3 regions of the Actinacidiphila sp. bgisy145 genome follow, and region 1 is predicted to be linked to each of the others. Evidence: riboswitches for the same ligand, from Rfam matches in the RefSeq annotation. Region 1 holds a riboswitch; each other region holds the start of a gene.

Region 1 (5,100 bases):
GCAGGTGGTGCACGAACCACAGCACCGAGTTCGCGATGTCGTTGTACGCCGCGTGGAAGACCTCCGGGGGGATCGCGAGCATCCGCACCCCGGGCTCGGCGACCCCGCGGCGCACCGCCTCCCGGTCGCCGTCCGACAGCGCCGCGCACACCCACACGGCACCCGCGTCCGGGCCGATCGCGCTCAGCCCGGAGACGACCCCGCCGCCGCCCCTGCGGCTCCCCAGGCTGCCGTCGCCCTCCACGGTGTACGACACCGGGCCGCGGTTCGACGCGACCAGAATCCGGGCACCCTGCGAAGATCCCTCCATGCCCGCAGCTTTGCCGGTTGCCGCGCAGCTCAAACGTGCCGGCGGCACTCTTTGCCCGCGGCGGTGGCCCCCGGCGCCGCGCCTACGCCGCCTTGCGGGCGAGGTACTCCGGCAGGTCGGCCATCGGCGGGCGCTCCTCGGTGTCGACCGGGTGGGTGCGCGGTACGAAGGCGGAGCCGGCGCGGCCGAACTGCGTGAGGTGCGGGCGGACCAGCTGGCCGCGGGCGAGCCGGACCTGGGCTGTGCGGTAGATCGCGGCGGCCATCCGCCCGAGCGCCTGGCCGTCCTGGTGCCGGTGGTGCCGCACCCCGACATCGACCTGCCCGAGCCCGTCGAGCCCGACGAGCCCCAACGCGTCGATCAGCATGCCGAGTTCGACGCCGTAGCCGACCGGGAAGGGCAGCCGCTCCAGCAGCGAGCGGCGGGCGGCGTACTCCCCGCCGAGCGGCTGGACGAAGCCGGCCAGCTGCGGCCAGTGCAGGTTGAGCAGCGGGCGGGCGACGAGTTCGGTGACCCGGCCGCCGCCGGCGGGCACCACGGTGCCGCCGGTCTCCAGCGGGCGGTCGTACATCGCCTTGACCAGCTGCACCGCGGGGTCGGTGAGCAGCGGCCCGACGATCCCGGAGACGAAACGGGCGTCGAACTCCCGCAGGTCGGCGTCGACGAAGCAGACGATCTCGCCGCGGGTGACCAGTAGCGACCGCCACAGCACCTCGCCCTTGCCGGGCAGGGCCGGCAGCCGGGGCAGGATCGCGTCCCGCCCGACCACGCGGGCCCCGGCCCCGGCGGCGACCGCGGCCGTGCGGTCGGTGGAGCCGGAGTCGACCACGACCACCTCGTCCACCAGCGGCGCCGCGGCGGACATCAGGTCGCGGCGGATCGCCGCCACGATCGCGCCGACGGTCGCCTCCTCGTCCAGCGCCGGCAGCACCACGCTGACCGTGCCCCGGTCGCCGGCCGCGCGCTTGGCGGCGAGCAGCAGGTCAAGCGGCCGCTGGGCGGCCGACCAGGACCGGCGGCGCAGCCAGCGCTCCACCTCGTCGAGCACGTGAGTCCTCTCCCTCGGCACGCCCCGGACCGGGCATGTGATCCATCTCGCGGTGCGGACGGCTACCTCAACCGTCACCTGTGTCGGTTACAGTCTTGAACAACGCGTGACGCCACCGCATGCCGGGGGCGTGACGCGCACAAATGCGACGGGCCCGGTCCGTACCGACCCGGTCGCCATACCGCTCATCCAGAGGGGCAGAGGGAACGGCCCGTAGAAGCCCCGGCAACCCTCCCGCCGACCGCGAGGTCACGCACGGTGGGGAAGGTGCCAATTCCGTCTCGTGACGCGCCCGCGTGCGAGGAAGATGAGGAGAAAGGGCCTCGCCTGTCATGGCTGCGCAAACCGTCGCAAGCACCACCGACTCCGCTGCCGGCACCCAAGGTGCCGACGCCGCCCCCGCACCGTTCGGCCCGGCCGCCGCGCTGTCCTGCCGGGAGTGCGGCACCCGCTACCCGCTGAGCCCGGTCTTCGCGTGCCTGGAGTGTTTCGGGCCACTGGAAGTGGCCTACGACCTGCCGACCGGTGACCCCGAGGCGCTGCGCGCCCGGATCGAGGCCGGCCCGACCAACATCTGGCGCTACGCCCCGCTGCTGCCGGTGCCCGCCGACGTCGCCGACAAGCCCAACCTGAACCCGGGCTGGACCAAGCTCGTCAAGGCCGACAACCTCGCCCGCGAACTGGGCATCACCGGCGGCCTGCACGTCAAGGACGACTCCGGCAACCCCACCCACTCCTTCAAGGACCGGGTGGTCGCGATCGCGCTGGAGGCCGCCCGCACCTTCGGCCTCACCACGCTGTCCTGCTCCTCCACCGGCAACCTGGCCGGCGCCGTCGGCGCCGCCGCCTCCCGGGCGGGCCTGCGCTCCTGCGTCTTCATCCCGCACGACCTGGAGGCCGGCAAGGTCGTGATGGCCGCGGTCTACGGCGGCGAACTCGTCGGCATCGAGGGCAGCTACGACGACGTGAACCGCTTCTGCTCGGAACTGATCGGCGACCCGATCGGCGAGGGCTGGGGCTTCGTCAACGTCAACCTGCGCCCGTACTACGGCGAGGGCTCCAAGACGCTCGCCTACGAGATCGCCGAGCAGCTCGGCTGGCGGCTGCCGGACAACCTGGTCATCCCGATCGCGTCCGGCTCCCAGCTCACCAAGATCGACAAGGGCCTCAAGGAGCTGATCGCGCTCGGCCTGGTCGAGGAGAAGCCGTACAAGATCTTCGGCGCCCAGGCCGAGGGGTGCTCCCCGGTGTCGACGGCCTTCAAGGCCGGGCACGACGTCGTACGGCCGGTGAAGCCCGACACCATCGCCAAGTCGCTGGCGATCGGCAACCCCGCGGACGGCCCGTACGTGCTGGACATCGCCCGGCGCACCGGCGGGGCCGTCGAGGACGTGGACGACGCGCAGATCGTGGACGCGATCAAGCTGCTGGCGCGGACCGAGGGCATCTTCGCGGAGACCGCGGGCGGGGTGACCGTCGGTGTGCTGAAGAAGCTGATCGAGTCCGGGCAGCTCGACCCGGCCACCGAGACCGTCGTGCTCAACACCGGCGACGGACTGAAGACCCTGGACGCGGTGGCGCCGACCACCGGGCCGACCGCGACCATCCGCCCGACCCTTGCCGCATTCCGAGAGGCTGGCCTCGCATGAGTGCTTCCGTACGTATCCCCACCATTCTCCGCACCTACACCGGCGGCCAGGCCGAGGTGCCGGCCGAGGGTGCCACCCTCGCCGAAGTGATCGACTCCCTGGAGCGCGATCACAAGGGAATTTCGGCGCGCGTGCTCGACGACGCGGGAAAGCTGCGCCGCTTTGTGAACGTGTATGTCAACGACGACGACGTGCGGTTTTCCCAGGGGCTCGAGACGGTCGTGCCGGACGGCGCGAGTGTCTCGATCATTCCCGCGGTCGCAGGCGGCTGAACCTCCGGCCGGCCACCGGATCTGCCCGCCGGTCGCCGAGTGAACCGGCCGCCGCCCAACGGGAGTTGGGCGGCGGTTCCGGATTCGGGCGGTTTGTGCCCCGTTCACCCCTTCGGGTGAGCGGGGCATGCGTGTGCCGAAGCGGTAGTTGAAGAGTTGTACAGTTGCCGTAGGCAATCCCGTGGCATGGACCCCAGGTGTGGCGCGGCCACGGCGATTTATCGCCAAATTCACGAGCGAATTCTCCTTTTCGTCCGCTATGTCCGGCCCGGCTTGCCCTGCCTTATCGTTATTTCTCAGGCGATTTCCGATGGGTCGCGCCCAGAATTCTCGTCCGATTGACCTGTTGCAGACGGCATCCGTGCAGATACATTCAGCCGCGGTCGACGCGTTCCGGCGCACGCCCCCCAGGGTTCCCACCTGTCAAAGGCACGGGTTCCGCGGGCGGGTGAGGTCTGACCCGGGCCCGCGAAGTGCGGGGCCGCGATAGGGCCAGCAATAGGGGAGTTAGGGATGGCTCAGGGCACCGTCAAGTGGTTCAACGCGGAGAAGGGCTACGGCTTCATCGCGGTCGACGGTGGTGCGGATGTCTTCGTCCACTACAGCGCGATCCAGATGGACGGGTACCGCACCCTCGAAGAAGGCCAGCGGGTCGAGTTCGAGATCTCGCAGGGTCAGAAGGGGCCGCAGGCGGACATGGTCCGCCTCGCCGGCTGACTTCACGGCGCGTTCGACCATCGACGCGACCTCGGCAGTACGCAGGAGCCGCCCCCCGTCCGCGGGAGGCGGCTCCTGTGCGTCCTGCGGGTGCCCAGCGGGCGTCTTGCGGGCGCCGCCGGGCGGGGGGCGACCCTGTACGCGGCTCGGCCCCCGGGGCGAACCGCTTGCACTCGCAGGGGGTGAGTGCTAATCATTGGCGTTAGCACTCTCCACGTGAGAGTGACAGCAGGGCCGGGTCGGTGAGGGCCGTGCGGACGTCGGGAAGGAACCGGCGGCCGGCGGGCCGTCCGTCGCGGGCACCACACGGTCCCGAGCGCAAACAACCCAGTCCGCGGAGGACACTTCACCATGGCCAAGATCATCGCGTTCGACGAGGAGGCACGGCGCGGCCTTGAGCGCGGGATGAACCAGCTCGCCGACGCCGTCAAGGTCACCCTCGGCCCCAAGGGCCGCAACGTGGTCCTCGAGAAGAAGTGGGGCGCTCCCACGATCACCAACGATGGTGTGTCCATCGCCAAGGAGATCGAGCTCGAGGACCCGTACGAGAAGATCGGCGCCGAGCTGGTCAAGGAAGTCGCGAAGAAGACCGACGACGTCGCCGGTGACGGCACGACGACCGCGACCGTCCTGGCCCAGGCCCTGGTCAAGGAGGGTCTGCGCAACGTAGCCGCCGGCGCCAACCCGATGGCCCTCAAGCGGGGCATCGAGAAGGCCGTCGAGGCCGTCTCCGCCGCGCTGCTGGAGCAGGCGAAGGACGTGGAGACCAAGGAGCAGATCGCCTCCACCGCCTCCATCTCCGCCGCCGACACCCAGATCGGCGAGCTGATCGCCGAGGCCATGGACAAGGTCGGCAAGGAAGGCGTCATCACCGTCGAGGAGTCGCAGACCTTCGGGCTCGAGCTCGAGCTCACCGAGGGCATGCGCTTCGACAAGGGCTTCATCTCCGCCTACTTCGCCACCGACCTGGAGCGGATGGAGGCGTCGCTCGACGACCCCTACATCCTGATCGTCAACTCCAAGATCTCCGCGGTGAAGGACCTGCTCCCGCTGCTGGAGAAGGTCATGCAGTCCGGCAAGCCGCTGCTGATCATCGCCGAGGAC
Region 2 (5,100 bases), on a different contig from region 1:
CAGCGCGTCGCCCTCCTTGCGTACGGCGTCCAGCTCGCCGCGGGCGCGGGCCGCGTCCGCGCGGACCTGCGCCTGGAGCGCGGCCACCTCCTCGCGCAGCCGGGCGAGTTCGCGCACCGCCTCCTCGTCGGCCCGCTCGGCGTCGGCCCGTTGGACCTCCTCGCCCGCGGTCGCCACGAGCTTGGCCCAGCCCTCCGGGCGCAGCAGGTACGCCGCCGCGGCCACGTCCAGCGGATCGGCGGCCGGCGGCGCGGTGCCGGCGTCGAGCGCGCCGGTCAGCTCCGGCTGCGCCTCGCGCAGCCGCCCGGCGACCTTCTGCCGGAACGCGGCGTCGGACTCCAGGGCGGCGGCCAGCGCGGTCCCGGCGTACTTCACGCGGCGGGTGGGGGTGAAACGGGCGTACGGGCGCAGGGACACCGGCAGTTCGGGGAAGGTGAACCCGCCGAAAGCGTCGGCGGCGATGGCGACCACCCGGTGGCGCACGCCCTCGGGCAGCGGCCGGTCGAGCGTCGGCTCGCCGGGACCCGGCGCGAGCTCCTCGTCGGGCAGCGGTCGGCCGCCGTTACCATCCACCAGTCACTCCCTGTCGGGTTCCTCGGCGCCCTCCCGGCCTCCTTCGATCCCTCCGGCCGTCGCCTGCTGCTTCCATTGTCCCCGCAACAGGACTCAACCCTGTGCGGGACCGTCCGTCACGTCCTTGCCAGGCCGGTCCACCAGTTCGATCTGGTCGACCGCGTTGCACCACCGGCAGCGCACGGACTCCACGGTCTCGCTGAGCACCTCGGTCTCCTCGGTGCGCGGCTCGCCGCCCAGGTCGAGGTGGACGTACTCGACCACCCGGGTCGAACGGGTGACGTCGAACCTCGTCAGGTTGCCGCACAGGGTGCAGCGCCACCTGGTGGTCGCGGTCGGCAGGGGAACCGTCATCGGCTCGGGCACCTCTCTCGTCTCGGTGCGTCCACGGGGGGCGGACCTCGGCTCACCCCTACCCATCAGGACGGGCGTGTGTGCCCCGGTCACCCTACGGCCTTGGAGGCACGGCGCGCTGCGGCGAGGCGTTCCCTGCCGGTTGGTCCGCTTCCGTCATGATCGGTGCATGGTCATCCCGGTGTACGACAAGAACCCGGTCCGCCGCCGTCCGGTCGTGACCTACGCGCTCATCGCCCTGTGCACCGCGGTCTTCCTGGCCGGCCCGGTCTCCGGCTTCGTCCGCCTCTACGGCAGCGGTCACGCGCTCCAGTGCGCGCAGGCGGTGTACTTCGACCGCTGGGGGGTGATCCCCAGCGAGCTGTTCCACGGCCGCACCCCGGTCGCGCAACTCGACCTGCCCGCGGGCTGCCGCACCCCGGGCGCCTTCCCGAAGGTGCCGTTCCTGTCGGTGCTGACCTCGATGTTCGTGCACGGCGGCTGGCTGCACCTGATCGGCAACATGCTCTTCCTCTACGTCTTCGGGGACAACGTGGAAAGCCGCATGGGCCGGGTGCGCTTCGCGCTGTTCTACCTCGCGGCGGGCTACCTCGCCGCCTACGGGTTCGCCTTCGCCAACAGCGGGGACACCCAGAGCCTGGTCGGCGCGTCGGGGGCGATCTCCGGGGCCCTGGGCGCCTACCTCTACCTCTATCCCAGGGCCCGGGTGACCAGCCTGTTCCCGTTCCTGTTCTTCGTGCCGCTGCGCTTCCCGGCGTGGGTGGTGCTCGGCTTCTGGTTCGTGCTCCAGTGGCTGGCCGCGCAGACCGCGCAGGGCGGGCCCGGCGTCGCCTACCTCGCGCACGTGGTCGGTTTCGCCTTCGGCTTCCTGTGCGCATGGGTCTGCTACCGGCCACGGCGTAAGGTGAGCGTCGTCATCGCACCCACCCGAGGAGACGTCCAGCCGTGATCACCGCGATCGTGCTCATCAAGACCTCAGTGGACCAGATCCCCGAGATCGCCGAGTCGATCGCCGCACTGGAGCACGTCAGCGAGGTGTACTCGGTGACCGGGACCTACGACCTGGTCGCCCTGGTGCGGGTCGCCCGCCACGACGACCTCGCCGACATCATCCCCGGGCGCATCTCCAAGATCCCGGGTGTCGAGGTGACCGACACGCACGTGGCGTTCCGGACGTACTCCCAGCACGACCTGGAGGCCGCGTTCTCCATCGGGCTGGACTCCTAGCCGCCCGTACTCCTGGCTGCCCGTACTCCTGGCCGCCCGCGCCTTCGTGGAGCGCGCCGTCCGTCAGCGGACGGGGACGCAGCGGCCCGCCTCGGTGCGGTAGCTCCATGCGGCGCCCTCGCGGACGAGGGTGCCGACGGCCCCGAGGAAGCGGTCGATGTGCTCCTGGGGGGTGCCCGCGCCGAAGCTGACCCGGACGGCGTTCAGGGAGCGCTCACCGGGCTCGGCGTCGGGGGCGCCGCACTCCCCCGGCTCGTCCGGCTCCGTGTCCAGGAGGGTCCGCACCAGCGGGTGCGCGCAGAACAGCCCGTCCCGTACACCGATCCCGTACTCCGCCGAGAGCGCCGCCGCGAAGTGCGAGGAGTTCCAGCCGCGCACGACGAAGGAGAGCACGCCGACCCGGGCCGAGCCGGACCCGAACAGCGAGAGCACCCGCACCTCGGGGAAGGCGGCGAGGCCGTCCCGCAGCCGGGCGAGCAGTTCACGCTCACGGGTGACAAGGGTGTCGAAGCCCGCCTCGGTAAGCGCCTTGCACGCCGACGCGATGGCGTAGGCGCCGATCACGTTCGGCGAGCCTGCCTCGTGCCGGGCGGTGCCGGAGTGCCACTCCACGGACAGCTCGTCACCGGAGCGGGCGACCTTGCGGGTGGCGCCGCCCCCGGCGAGGTACGGCTCGGCGTCCCGCAGCCAGTCGGCCCGCCCGGCGAGCACCCCGGCGCCGAACGGCGCGTACAGCTTGTGCCCGGAGAAGGCCACCCAGTCGACGTCGAGCGCGGTGATGTCCACCGGGTGGTGCGGGGCGAGCTGGGCGGCGTCCAGCACGATCCGGGCGCCGTGCCGGTGTGCGGCGGCCGCCAGTTCGCGCACCGGCCAGATCTCGCCGGTGACGTTGGACGCGCCGGTCACACAGACCAGCTTCGGGCCCTTGGGGGCGCCGTGCAGCGCCACGTCCAGGGACGCGACGGCCTGCTCCGGGGTGCGCGGCGCGGGCAGATACACGACCTGCCCGCCCTCGACGCGCTGCCAGGGCAGCAGGGCCGCGTGGTGCTCGGTGTCGAAGACGTAGACGCGGGTCCCGGCCGGGAGGGCGGCGGCCAGCAGGTTGAGCGAGTCGGTGGTGGAGCGGGTGAAGACCAGCTCGTCGTCCGGGCGGCAGCCCAGGAACTCCGCGACGGTCTCGCGGCTCTGCTCGAACAGGTCGGTCGACAGTTGCGAGAGGTAGCCGGCACCGCGGTGCACGCTGCCGTAGTACGGCGCGTAGGCGGCGACGTCGTCCCACACCCGCTGGAGCGCGGGGGCGCTCGCGGCGTAGTCGAGCGCGGCGTACCCCACTTCCCCACCGGTGACGAGCGGCACCCGCACGTCCCGGCCGAGTACGGGCAGCGGGGCGGACGTACAGGTGGGGCAGTCGGCGTCGGCGCCTTCGCTGATGGCGGTGGCGGTGGCGGTGGCCCCGACCGTGCTCTTGGCGGTGCTGGTGGTGCTGGTGCGGGCGGCGGAGGTGGCGGCGGTGGTCAAGGCGAACTCCCGGCGGAAGGCAGGCGAAAGCACCACGAAGCGGCGGCCGGGAACGGCCGCGCGGACGGCGCGGTGCAGAGGTGATCGGGCGGAATTGCTGGTGGCAGAACCGGGGCCGACAGGCCCTAACGCATTCGCTTGCTCATGAAAGAACTCCCCAGTCCGGCTTGCTGTGAGCCTCGCTGCATCACAGCCTGGTCATCACCCGGGGCACCCCGCCTCGGACGGAGGGTTGCCGGACAGCGAGCCGGGGCCTTTGCGCTGTCACTCGTGACCTGGGACAAGATTGTGCCATACGGCGGCGCGGGCGCAAGACCCCGTCCGGAAAGTGGACGGCGCCGTGCGCCCGCGCCTCTTCGCTACGCCCGGGTCGCCGCCACCCAGCGCTCCAGTACGCCCTCCGCCGCGCCCGAGTCGATCGACTCCGCCGCCCGGACCAGGCCGGCGCTGATCCGCTCCTCCAGGGTGCCGCCGCCGGTGGCCCCCAACGCGGTCAGCGTCGCCGCGGAGTTGAGCAGCACCGCGTCCCGCACCGGCCCGCGCTCACCGGCGAGCAGCCGCCGGGCCACCTCCGCGTTGTACCCGGCCTCGCCGCCGCGCAGCGCCTCCACCGGCACCAGCTCCAGGCCGACGTCCCGCGGGTCGAACCCGGTGTGCTCCACCTTGCCGTCCTTGACCACCCACACCTGCGAGGTCGCGGTAGTGGTCAGCTCGTCCAACCCGTCGTCACCGCGGAACACCAGCGCCGACGAACCGCGTTCGGCGAGCACCCCGGCGAGGATCGGCGCCATCCGCAGGTCCGCGACGCCGGTCGCCTGCGCCCGCACCCGCGCCGGGTTGGTCAGCGGGCCGAGGAAGTTGAAGGGCGTCGCCACCCCCAACTCGCTGCGCGCGGCGGCCACATGGCGCAGCGCCGGGTGGAACCGGACCGCGAAGCAGAAGGTGATGCCCACCTCCACGGCGACCTCCGCGACGCGCCGCGCGGGCAGGTCGAGGTTCACGCCGAGCGCGGCCAGCACGTCGGACGCGCCGCTCTTGGAGGACGCGGACCTGCTGCCGTGCTTCACCACCCGCGCGCCGGTACCGGCCACCACGATCGCCGACATCGTGGAGATGTTCACGGAGTTCGACCGGTCGCCGCCGGTGCCGACCACGTCCACGGTCGGGCCGGGCACCTCGATCGTCGTCGCGTGCGCGTACATCGCCTCGACCAGCCCGGCGATCTCCGCGACCGTCTCGCCCTTGCTGCGCAGCGCCACCGCGAAGCCGGCGATCTGCGCGTCGGTGGCCTCGCCGCTCATGATCGAGTCCATCGCCCACGCGGTCTCCGCGGAGCTGAGGTCGTCGCGGCGGATCAGGGCGCCCAGGATGTCCGGCCACGAGCGCGCGGCCCCGGGTACGCCTCCGGCGGGGTGCACAACGCTCATG
Region 3 (5,100 bases), on a different contig from region 1:
CGCGGTGGAGGCGCCGGCCGGCCCGAACAGCGGTACGTTCGCGCGGGCCACCTGCCAGAAGCCGCGCGCGGTACGGTCGCCGGGCCGCCCGCTGCCGCGCGCGTAGTGCCGCTCGACGTAGTACTGGCCGACCGACAGCAGCGTGGTCAGGATGACGTACCAGAGGGTGGCGACCAGCAGCAGCGGCATGATCAGGAAGTTCTGGTTGTAGATCAACTGGCTGGAGTACAGCAGGTCCTGGACCGCGATGACGCTGACGATCGAGGTCGCCTTCAGCATGCCGATCAGCAGGTTGCCGGAGGCGGGGATGATCGCGGGCATGGCCTGCGGCAGCACGATCCGGCGGAAGATCCGCCCCTCGCCCAGCCCCAGCGCCCGCGCCGCCTCGCGCTGCCCGCGGTCGACCGACAGGATGCCGCCGCGGACGATCTCCGAGGAGAACGCGGCCACGTCCAGCGTCAGCCCGACGTAGGCGGCCAGCACCCCGCTGAACAGGTGCGCGGTCGAGACGCCCGCGAACTGCGGCCCGAACGGCACCCCCACCGACAACCGCGGGTACAGCGAGGCCAGTTCGTACCAGAAGAGCAGTTGGACGAGCGGCGGGACCGAGCGCACCAGCCAGACGTAGCCGAAGCTCAGCGCGCGCAGCACGGGGTTGCGCGACAGCCGCATCGCGGCGACGCCGACCCCCAGCAGGTAGCCGCTGGCCATCACCGCGCCGGTCAGCCACAGGGTCAGCTCGAGGCCGTGCAGGATCGAGGAGCTGAGGAAGTAGTGGCCGACCACGTGCCATTGGAAGCGCGGGTTGGTGGCCAGGGTGTGGACGAGCATCGCGAAGAGCACCAGCAGCACCGCCGCCGAGAGCCACTGCCCCGGCCGCCGCAGCGGCACGATCCGGGCGGCGAGCAGCGAGGCGTCGGCCGGGCGGACGTCCAGCGCGCGGAACTCCGGGGACGGCGGCCGGTCGGATTTCGGCTCAGCGGGCTGATCGGCTGCGGACGTGGTGGGCCGGTCGGACGCGGGCCGGCCCGCGTCCGCGGGTTTGCCGGGCGCGGTCGGGTCGGGCGGGGGCGGCGGGTGGCCGGGGGCGGCGGTGACCGGCCCGGAGGTGTCGTGCTGGGGCATCGTCGGGGTTCCCGTCTCGTCGGGGAGCGCGGCGGCATCCGGGCATGGCGGCCCCGCGCGGGGCCGGCCGGCCGGGCGGGGCCACCGGGAAGGAGGGCAGGGGCGGGCGGGAGTTCAGCCGGCCGCGCACGCCGGGGGAGTGGGCCGCGGCACCGATGGCGCGGCGGTGGGAAAGCGGGAGGTGCGGGAGGTGCGGAAGGAACGGCGGCGGGCCGTCAGCGGGCCGCGGGCGTCCCCGGACACAGGGCGCTGCACACGCGGAGCAGGTCGACATGGCGCCGGACCACCCGGGTCCGGGCGAAGCCGCGGGGACACTGCGCCAGGCCGCGTCGGTCTGCGTCCATGCCCGTCCCCTCGCTGTCTTCGGCGCTGTGGGCGCCGGGCCTGACGGCCGGTGGTACGACCGCGGACACCGGTCGTGGCGGGCCGCGTGACACCGGGCCCGTGCCCTCAGCACGTTAACCGCAGGGCGGCGGCCGGGCAATCCCCCTCGGCGCCCGCCGGATGTGGCGCGGATCGCGTCCGGCGAGGGGGGATTGTGTTCGAACACGGCACCGAGTTACCGTGCTTGCAGGTCATGAGCGTCAGCAACCAAGGCCCTGGCCGGCTGACCGGCAACCCTCCGTCGCGGTGGGGTGCTCCAGGTGACGACCCGGCGGAGCCGACGGCGGCTCGGCAAGCGCGAGCTCGGCAGGCGTGAGCCGATCGAGGCGGGAGGTGCGAAGTGCGCGGCGACAGCGAGCAGTCGACGCCCCCCGGCGTACCCGGCCTCGTCACGTACTCGCGCCGCCACATCGACCTCCAGCGCGTCGCCGGCGCCCTGTGTCCGGGCACACCGACGGCCCGGCTGCCGCGTACCGCCGGCTGAGCCCGCTCCACCCCCGCTTCACCCTGGCGCCCTGCGCGCATCCTCCGTCCTTCCGCCGGCCCACCCGGGGACGACGCCGTTCCCGGTGCGGGCCCGTCCGGTTCCCTCCGGCCTGCCCGCCGCCGGCCCCGCGGCCGCCGGTCCGCCGCGTGCGGAGGGGACCCGCGGCCCGGCGCCCTCGTAGGCACCCGATCCCGTACGCACTCCGATCCGTACGCACCCCGATCCGTCCACACCCCGACCTCCATGCCCCGGCCGTTCGCCCGCGGCCCGTCCGAGCAGGAAGCGGTACGTCCATGTCCCGATCCACCACCCCCCTCCACCTCGCGGTCGCCCTCGACGGCGCCGGCTGGCACCCCGCCGCCTGGCGGGAGGCCGACGCGCGGCCGGCCGAGCTGTTCACCGCGCGCTACTGGGCCGACCTGGCCGCCGAGGCCGAACGCGGCCTGCTGGACCTGCTCACCATCGAGGACTCCCTCGGCCTCCAGTCGTCCCTGCCCACCGGCCCCGACGAGCGGACCGACCAGGTGCGAGGCCGGCTGGACGCGGTGCTGACCGCCGCCCGGATCGCACCGCTGACCCGGCACATCGGCCTGCTGCCGGTCGCGGTGGTCACCCATACCGAGCCGTTCCACCTGTCGAAGGCGATCGCCACCCTCGACTACGTCAGCACCGGCCGCGCCGGGGTCCAGGTGCGGGTGTCCGCCCGGCCCGACGAGGCCGCGCACTTCGGCCGCCGCACCCTGCCCGGGCTGTCGCTCGACGCGCTGGAAACCCCGGACGGCAGGGCGCTGCTGGCCGAGCTGTTCGGCGAGGCCGCCGACTACGTCGAGGTGGTGCGGCGGCTGTGGGACAGCTGGGAGGACGACGCGGAGATCCGCGACGTGGCCACCGGCCGCTTCATCGACCGCGACAAGCTGCACTACATCGACTTCGAGGGACCGCACTTCAGCGTCAAGGGGCCCTCCATCACCCCGCGCCCGCCGCAGGGCCAGCCGCTGGTGGCCGCGCTCGCGCACCGCACCGAGCCCTTCCGCCTGGTCGCCTCCTCCGCCGACCTCGGCTTCACCACCCCGCACGGCATCGGGCAGGCGGCCGCGGTCGTCGGCGAGATCCGCCAGGCGCAGGAGGAGGCCGGGCGGGGCGGCCAGACCGTGCACGTCTTCGCGGACCTGGTGGTCTTCCTCGACGAGGAGCCCGGCCGGGCCGCCGAGCGCCGCGCCCGGCTGGACGCCGAACTGGACGCGCCCTACGCCAGTGACGCCCTGGTCTTCACCGGCACCGCCGCCGAACTCGCCGACCTGCTGCTGGAGTTCGCCGCCACCGGGCTGACCGGCTTCCGGCTGCGCCCCGCGACGCTGCCCTACGACCTGGCCCGCGTCAGCCGCGACCTGGTGCCCGAACTCCAGCGCCGCGGCGCCTTCCGCGAGTCGTACCAGGCCGACACGCTGCGCGGGCTGCTCGGCCTGCCCCGCCCGGCCAACCGCTACGCCCCCGCCTGAGCGACCCGCGCGAAGCCCCAGGAGGCAGACCCCGCATGAGCAGCACCGACCGGACCGGCACACCCGGCAGCAATGGCAAGCCGCGCAAGCAGATCCACCTCGCCGCGCACTTCCCCGGCGTCAACAACACCACCGTGTGGAGCGACCCGGCCGCCGGCAGCCAGATCGACTTCAGCTCCTTCGTCCACCTGGCGCGCACCGCGGAACGGGCGAAGTTCGACTTCCTGTTCCTGGCCGAGGGGCTGCGGCTGCGCGAACAGGGCGGCCTCATCCACGACCTGGACGTCGTCGGCCGCCCCGACACCTTCACGGTGCTCGCCGCGCTCGCCGCCGTCACCGACCGGCTGGGCCTGGCCGGCACCATCAACTCCACCTTCAACGAACCCTACGAGGTGGCCCGGCAGTTCGCGTCGCTCGACCACCTCTCGGGCGGTCGCGCCGCCTGGAACGTGGTCACTTCCTGGGACGCCTTCACCGGCGAGAACTTCCGCCGCGGCGGCTACCTCGCCCAGCCCGACCGCTACGAGCGGGCCCGCCAGTTCCTCACCGCCGTACGGGAGTTGCTGGACTCCTGGCCGGGCGGCGAGGTCATCGCGGACCGGGCGGGCGGCGCCTTCCTGCGGGCGCCGGGACCCGGCCGGTTCGACCACCGCACCACCCAGTTCGACATCCGCGGCCACTTCAACGTGCCGCGCGGCCCGCAGGGCCACCCGGTGGTCTTCCAGGCCGGCGACTCCGAGCAGGGCCGGGAGTTCGCCGCCTCCGCCGCCGACGCGATCTTCACCCGGCACGGCACCCTGGAGGCGGGCAAGGCGTTCTACGCCGACGTCAAGGGCCGCCTCCCGAAGTACGGCCGCACCGCCGAGGAACTGCTGATCCTGCCCGGCGTGAGCTTCGTCCTCGGCGACAGCGCGGCCGACGCCGAGGAGAAGTCGCGGGTGATCCGCCGCCAGCAGGTCAGCGGGGCCACCGCGACCGCCTTCCTGGAGCGGCTGTGGAACCGCGACCTGAGCGCCTACGACCCGGAGGGCCCGCTGCCGGACGTGGAGCCGCTGACCGACGCCGAGCCGATCGGCCGCGGCCGCGCCGACGCCCACCGCGACGACCGCGCGCAGACCGCCGCCCGCTGGCGGGCCGTCGCCGAGGAACGCAAGCTCTCCATCCGGGACCTGGTGATCGAACTGACCGGGCGGCAGTCCTTCGTCGGCACCGCCGAGCACGTCGCCGCTCAGCTCGACGCGTTCGTCCAGGCCGACGCCAGCGACGGCTTCATCCTCGCGCCCCACCTCACCCCGGGCGGCCTCGACGAGTTCGCGGACACCGTGGTGCCGCTGCTCCAGGAGCGCGGCGTCTTCCGCACCGAGTACGAGGGCGAGACCCTGCGCGACCACCTGGGCCTGGCCCACCCCGACCGCCCGGGCCCGGCCCGCGCCGGAGCACCGGCCGCGGCCGGTGAGGTGAGGGCGGCGTCGTGAAGTTCCTCGCCATCACCCTGATCGTCCACGCGCCCCACCCCGTCACCGGTGAGCGCAAGTCCACCCGCGCCCGGTTCCAGGAAGTCGTCGACAACGCCCTGCTCGCCGAGGAGCTGGGTTTCGACGGCTT

The links. Region 1 has a riboswitch for S-adenosylmethionine ahead of thrC (threonine synthase). Riboswitches for the same ligand answer to the same signal wherever they lie in the genome.
Region 2: another riboswitch for S-adenosylmethionine. It lies ahead of AC3ERT_RS06245 (aminotransferase class V-fold PLP-dependent enzyme); the one in region 1 lies ahead of thrC (threonine synthase).
Region 3: another riboswitch for S-adenosylmethionine. It lies ahead of AC3ERT_RS16150 (putative leader peptide); the one in region 1 lies ahead of thrC (threonine synthase).

Annotation. Positions count from the first base shown of each region.
Region 1 is NZ_JBYIRL010000048.1:9,303-14,402, forward strand. It holds gene AC3ERT_RS31660 (alpha,alpha-trehalose-phosphate synthase (UDP-forming)) at 1-310, opposite strand, end outside; gene AC3ERT_RS31665 (glucosyl-3-phosphoglycerate synthase) at 393-1,358, opposite strand; SAM riboswitch class I at 1,541-1,672, shown strand; gene thrC (threonine synthase) at 1,691-3,007, shown strand; gene AC3ERT_RS31675 (ubiquitin-like small modifier protein 1) at 3,004-3,279, shown strand; gene AC3ERT_RS31680 (cold-shock protein) at 3,793-3,996, shown strand; gene groL (chaperonin GroEL) at 4,348-5,100, shown strand, end outside.
Region 2 is NZ_JBYIRL010000005.1:248-5,347, reverse strand. It holds gene AC3ERT_RS06265 (NYN domain-containing protein) at 1-576, opposite strand, end outside; gene AC3ERT_RS06260 (hypothetical protein) at 667-927, opposite strand; gene AC3ERT_RS06255 (rhomboid family intramembrane serine protease) at 1,097-1,876, shown strand; gene AC3ERT_RS06250 (Lrp/AsnC family transcriptional regulator) at 1,873-2,154, shown strand; gene AC3ERT_RS06245 (aminotransferase class V-fold PLP-dependent enzyme) at 2,218-3,585, opposite strand; SAM riboswitch class IV at 3,831-3,948, opposite strand; gene trpD (anthranilate phosphoribosyltransferase) at 4,032-5,099, opposite strand.
Region 3 is NZ_JBYIRL010000015.1:142,183-147,282, forward strand. It holds gene AC3ERT_RS16145 (amino acid ABC transporter permease) at 1-1,125, opposite strand, end outside; SAM riboswitch class IV at 1,699-1,813, shown strand; gene AC3ERT_RS16150 (putative leader peptide) at 1,850-1,993, shown strand; gene AC3ERT_RS16155 (LLM class flavin-dependent oxidoreductase) at 2,290-3,495, shown strand; gene AC3ERT_RS16160 (NtaA/DmoA family FMN-dependent monooxygenase) at 3,531-4,970, shown strand; gene AC3ERT_RS16165 (LLM class flavin-dependent oxidoreductase) at 4,967-5,100, shown strand, end outside.